2 regions of the Lutispora sp. QWL-02 genome follow, and region 2 is predicted to be linked to the other one. Evidence: riboswitches for the same ligand, from Rfam matches in the RefSeq annotation. Region 2 holds a riboswitch; the other holds the start of a gene.
What was found. Region 2 has a riboswitch for cobalamin ahead of AC4HCY_RS15575 (ribonucleoside triphosphate reductase). Riboswitches for the same ligand answer to the same signal wherever they lie in the genome.
Positions count from the first base shown of each region.

Region 1: it holds a riboswitch for cobalamin, as region 2 does, so the genes downstream of both, cobT (nicotinate-nucleotide--dimethylbenzimidazole phosphoribosyltransferase) here and AC4HCY_RS15575 (ribonucleoside triphosphate reductase) in region 2, are expected to answer to the same signal.

Region 1 covers NZ_CM177762.1:3,020,571-3,023,777, forward strand. The annotation lists gene cobU (bifunctional adenosylcobinamide kinase/adenosylcobinamide-phosphate guanylyltransferase) at 1-235, opposite strand, end outside; gene cobT (nicotinate-nucleotide--dimethylbenzimidazole phosphoribosyltransferase) at 244-1,311, opposite strand; cobalamin riboswitch at 1,394-1,585, opposite strand; gene AC4HCY_RS14365 (patatin-like phospholipase family protein) at 1,660-2,589, opposite strand; gene AC4HCY_RS14370 (hypothetical protein) at 2,751-3,083, shown strand; partial or broken gene AC4HCY_RS14375 (manganese catalase family protein) at 3,141-3,207, opposite strand, start outside.
Region 2 covers NZ_CM177762.1:3,299,818-3,303,024, reverse strand. The annotation lists gene recQ (DNA helicase RecQ) at 1-871, shown strand, start outside; cobalamin riboswitch at 956-1,140, shown strand; gene AC4HCY_RS15575 (ribonucleoside triphosphate reductase) at 1,228-3,207, shown strand, end outside.

The DNA of each region.
Region 1 (3,207 bases), 280 kb from region 2:
CATATTCTTCCCCATGTTTATGTATTATCCCATCAATATCTTTAAAGGCTTCTATGGTACGCCATTCCTTAGATCTGGATTCCTTATGCTTTTTTATCCTGTCTTCCATTTCACTGTCAAAGGCTACGGCAGTGGCTATGTATATCACCTTTTCTCCATAGCTTTTTGCCATATTCTCTGAAAAACTGCTCTTCCCGCTTCTTGCTCCGCCTGTAACCAAAATACATTTGCCCATAAATATCCCTACCTTATATCGATTAAATAATCATTTTTTATTGAGGCCTCTTCAAAAGTTGCCATGTTTGTGATCACTTCATCAGCCGCCTCCAAAATATTGAAAGCTATGGCGCAGCCGCTTCCCTCACCCAGCCGCATATCCAGATTAAGCATAGGCTTTAATCCTAATATGTCTATTATTGTCTTATATCCGGGCTCTGCTGAACAATGAGAAGTGAACATATAATCCGCGGTCATAGGATTCAGCTCATATGCCAATAACGCGGCTGCCGCAGATATCAAGCCATCAATCAAAACAGGCAATCTATAATATGCAGCCCCAATAAAACAGCCTGCCATACCGCCTATATCAAATCCTCCGACCTTTGACAGCACATCTATGGGGTCATTTTTGTCCGGATTATTGATTTTTAATGCCTGGGTTATAATTTTCTTTTTGTTTTCAAAACCTTCTCCCGTGAGACCGGAACCTTTGCCTACAACCTCATCCGCATCGCATCCTGTAAAAGCCATTATAATAGCGCTTGAGGTGCTCGTGTTGCCTATCCCCATCTCACCGGTGCCTAAAACCTGCGCCCCTTCCCGGAAGGCTTCTTCAACCATATTTATGCCTGTCTCTATAGCCTTTAAGCCCTCTTCTCTCGTCATGGCAGGGCCTTTGGCCATATTCCATGTGCTTTTCCTGATTTTCCTTTTATATAAGCCGGGATAATCAATATCTGCATTGATTCCTATATCAACAACCTTGAGCTTGGCTCCTGCATGCTTCGCCAATACCCCCACACCTGTAACCCCTCTTATGAAATTGATCGTTTGAATTGCCGTTATATTCTGAGGGCAGCTGCTCACTCCTTCTTCTACTACACCATTATCTGCCGACATTATTATAAGCTGCTTATTGGTCATAGGATTGCTGATCTTGCCTGTTATGCCTGAAAGCCTTATTGCGATTTCTTCTAATTGCCCTAAGCTTCCTAAAGGTTTCGCCAGATTGTCCAATCTTTCTTTTGCTTTAATTTTGGCATGCTCATAGCTTCCTTCTATGCCTTCCAGTATTTCATTCAAATCCTTCATTCAAACCTTTCTCCTTAAATCAAAATAAAAAACCACACCTGCAGTGTGGGAATATGAAAAGATGATCATCCCCTCCCTCCGAAGGTTGAAACGATAATTGGCAGGTTTCCTGGCTCATGGTTCATCTTACTCTCCTGCCTTCTCGGTTCCCCAATGGCATAGTCGGATTTCATCCCATATACAGTAGCGGGGGCTGCAGCAGGTTTTAACTGCTTTCCCTTTTAACCTCATGCATTCAATATATGCCTAAGGCACCAAAAATGATATTCTATTGCTCTAATTATAATGTTTTTAAAAAACTGAGTCAATCTATTAATTCGCTTTGGCGTTCATGCCAGCCTGCCCGTATCACCCGTATATGAATTCCAATATATCATTAGCATATTTTTTTGTAAACTCATATCCCCTTTCTATCATCTCAGGAGCTCTTTTTGTCTCCAATATTGAAACATCATATATACCGGGATTTAGAATCAGTATTTCCTTTTTATTTCTGACATGCCTCAAATTCCTTTTTCTGAAGCTGCTCAAATCATCAATCCCATACTTCTCTTTTTTCAATGATGTGATTGTATAACTAAAAATACTTAGAGATTGGGATGCTATCTCAAAAATATTGTCTATGCCCTTCTTTAATTGCCCGTTATATCCCAGATCATAGCATAATATTTTATCAGCGCCCATGCTCATGATTATTTCAAAGGGCAGATTATCCTCTAATCCTCCATCCACCAATTCAAGAGAATAATCCCCGATTTTTTTTGGGCAGAATATCACAGGTATTGATATGCTTGCTCTTATGGCCTCCGATATTTTGATCCCATCGATATATAATGCCTTCTCATTCTCTTGGGGCACCTTCCGGCTGACAAACATTACAGTCCTGCCTCTATTGATATCCACAGCTGGTATAGCAAGAAATATATCTGCTTCATGCATCTTTTTACCATTCAAAATTTTATCTATTGTTTTTTCAATCCTATCGCCTTTAATAAAGCCGCTTAACGTTCCTTCTGCATTTTTATTTGCAATAAAATTCCCTATGGCTTTAAATATCCCCTTATAATCTATATCAATGATCTGCGAAATATTCTTCAATGCTAACATTTCCATATCTTTTGGAGCTATTCCTGCTGCATATAACCCGGCAATGATGCTTCCTGCACTGCAGCCTGAAACCATCTTCGGTTTTAATCCATATTCCGTCAAACAAGTTAAGGCTCCTATGTGAGAAAGCCCTCTGATTCCACCTCCGGAAAAAACTAAGCCCAATTTCATTTCTTAAACCCCCTATATTTAAAATAGATAATTATTAATAAGTCCAAAATTTATAAAAAGACTTGTAACACTTTAGGTCTGAAAAAATATTATGGTATTAGAGGTGAACAACACCTGAATCAGCAGGTGAAGGGCACCTACAATTGGGAGGTGAAGCGCATATGGGTAAAGACTGCTGCAAAAAAGAATGTAAGGATTACGACAGAAGAGAATGCAAAGAGTTCAGAGTAAAGAATTTTCCTGATAGCATAAGAGAGCTTCTCTGCTTATTGGCAAAAGATGATGAGAATAGGGTAACTGCCATACTAAAAAATACTTGTGAAGACTGCATTTTGGAAGATGCATGCCTGGTAGCGGTAATAGGTGATTTAGCAGTATTCCGTTATCATGATAAATTCAAATTTGTAGATATGGATTGCATCTGCTCTATCATAGTAGATTGCGAAACAATATTAGATGAACTTCTGGAATCAAGTAATCAATGCAAATGCTAACAAGATAGGCATTCATGTAACAGACTATTAATAAATCCGGCTTCTCAGCCGGATTTATTAATAGTACATCTTTCTATCCAAATGTTCCTGAACCAGACGCAAAGTCTCACCAAACCTCTGGAAA
Region 2 (3,207 bases):
AGCAGGAAGGGATGGAGAACCTGCGGAATGCTTGCTTTTTTATGGCGGACAAGACGTAGTCATAAACCAATTACTAATAGATAATTCTAATGGCAATGAGGACTTGGATAAAGAGACAATTGAAGCTATAAAAGAAAAAGACCGGGAATTATTAAAAATAATGACATTTTACTGTCATACTAATGATTGCCTGAGGGAATATATACTAAACTATTTTGGAGAAAAAGCATCAAATTATTGTGGGAATTGCTCAAATTGCAACACAAATTTTGAAGAGGAAGACGTTACTATTGAGGCTCAAAAGATAATGTCTTGTATAAAAAGAGTTGGGCAGCGTTTTGGTATAAGAATGATTGTTGATATATTGAGAGGCAGCAAAAATCAAAGAATTATAAATAACAGCCTTAATAATATATCAACCTATGGGGTAATGTCTAGTGTTTCCGAGAGCAGGATCAGGGATGTTATAAATTTTCTTGTATTGCAGGGATATTTGGAGATAACGAACAGTGAATATCCTGTAGTTCAGCTTACACATAAGGCAGTGGAAGTCCTTTTTGGCGATTGCAGAATTAGCATGAAGGTGCAAAAGCATTATAAAGATGAGGACAAACCTGCCAAAGCCAAAACTAAGACAGAACAATTAAATACAAACATAAATGAAGAGCTGTTTGAGAGATTACGATTGCTCCGAAGCAAAATTGCTCAAGATCAGCAAGTACCGGCATATATAGTTTTTGCAGATGCTGCTCTTAGGGATATGTGTATCAAAATGCCCAAAAATAGTGACGAGTTTTTACAAGTAAACGGTGTTGGACAGGTCAAGCTTGAGAGATACGGGAAGGAATTTTTAGAAGAGATTAACAGCTAAATTTAGTAAAATATAAATTGACGCTATCTTAGCTCATCAAACTGATTGACACAATATATGGTATATGTTACTATATTAATAACTAAATATTGTGCTAGCAAGGTGCTTGTACCTAGGGTACGGCTTAAAAGGGAAACAGGTGAAAATCCTGTACGGTCCCGCCGCTGTAATGGGGAAATGCTTCATTGTATATGCCACTGAATATTTCGGGAAGGCATGATGCATTGATGACCCGTAGTCAGAAGACCTGCCTTTGCGGATGTACCATTAACTCTACGAGTGATAGGGGGTGCTTTTACGGTTGACTCCCTTTGCTTTTTTGCAAAGGGTTTATTATTTTTAAACAGGAGGCTATTATGATTTCTGAAGTTGTAAAAAGGGATGGCAGGCGTGAAGCCTTTGATCCGGAGAAGATATCCCGTGCGATTTTTAAAGCTGCAGTGGCCTGTGGAGGCAAAGACCTTCAATTGGCGGAAGAACTGGCAAAGCAGGTTGTAAAAAAGCTTGAAAGCAAATATATAAATAAAACTCCGGATATTGAAGATATTCAAGATATTGTTGAAAAGGTGCTCATTGAAAATGGGCATGCTCGAACTGCAAAAGCATACATACTGTATAGGCAAAAAAGGAAAAGCGCCAGAGAAATGGATGCTTTAATCGGTGCGACAATTGAAATGTTTTCCGACTACCTGTCGGGCAAGGATTGGCAAATAAATGAAAACGCCAATTCACAGAAGAGCGTCAATGGCCTAAATAATTATGTCAGGGATGTATTTACGAAAAAGTACTGGCTTTACGAGGTATATCCGGAGGAAGTAAGGAAGGCTCATGAAAGCGGTGACTGCCATATTCACGACCTCGGCTTTTTTGGTCCTTACTGTGCCGGTTGGGATTTGCGCCAGCTATTGATGGATGGCTTTGGCGGAGTTCCGGGTAAGGTGGAAAGCGGTCCGGCCAGGCATTTGCGCTCTTTTCTCGGGCAAATAGTAAACTCCACCTTTACAACCCAGGGAGAAACCGCAGGAGCACAGGCCTGGTCAAGCTTTGACACATACTGTGCTCCATTTATACGCTACGATAATTTGAGCTATAAACAAGTTAAACAGTGCCTCCAGGAGTTCATATTTAATATCAATGTGCCAACAAGGGTTGGCTTTCAATGTCCCTTTTCCAATCTTACCTTCGATATACGGGTTCCATCAACATTAAAGGATGAGGCTGTGATTTTGGGAGGAAAATACACCGATGATAAATATGGCGATTTCCAGAAGGAAATGGATATGTTTAATTTAGCCTTTTGCGAGGTCATGCTGGAAGGCGATGCAAAGGGGCGTGTATTTACTTTCCCGATACCCACAATAAACATAACAAAGGATTTTGATTGGCAAAGCCCTATAGTGGACGCATTTATGCGGATTACATGCAAATATGGCATACCATATTTCGCTAATTACATAAATTCTGACCTTTCACCTGAAGATGCAGTATCTATGTGTTGCCGTTTGAGACTTAATACGAGAGAATTAAAGAAACGGGGGGGCGGGCTTTTTGGAAGCAATCCATTGACAGGCTCCATCGGAGTTTTCACAATCAATTTGCCGCGTATCGGCTATCTGTCCAAAACTAAAGAAGAGTTTTTATCCAGTCTTAGAAGAATTGCCGAGATTGGCCGCACTTCTCTTGAAATAAAAAGAAAGATAATTGAACAGCAAACGGAAAAAGGGCTATATCCATACTCTGCCTATTATTTGAGAAATGTAAAGCAGAGATTTGGAAGGTATTGGCACAATCACTTCAGCACCATAGGAATCCTTGGAATGAATGAAGCCCTTATTAACTTCATGGGAAAGGATATAGCCTCGGAGGAAGGCAAAGCCTTTTCATTGGAGGTGATGAATTTCCTCAGGGAGCTTCTCCTTGAATTCCAGGACGAAACCGGCAATGTGTATAACCTTGAAGCAACGCCGGCAGAGGGGACCTCTTATCGGCTGGCAATGCTGGACAAGAATAAATACAGGGATATCATCACGGCAGGAAGGGATATACCCTATTATACAAATTCAACTCAGCTTCCGGTAGACCATACGGATGACATGTTTGAGGTTATGGATCATCAAGATAAGCTGCAAATTCTTTATACAGGTGGAACAGTACAGCATTTATACCTTGGAGAAGCCATAGAGGATGTAACGGTGTGCAAGCAGCTAATAAAAAGGGTATTTGAAAACTACAGCATCCCCTATATTTCCGTTACGCCTACCTTCAGCATATGCGGCGCTCATGGATATATTAAGGGTGAGCATTACAATTGCCCTGAATGCGGAGAAGAGACAGAG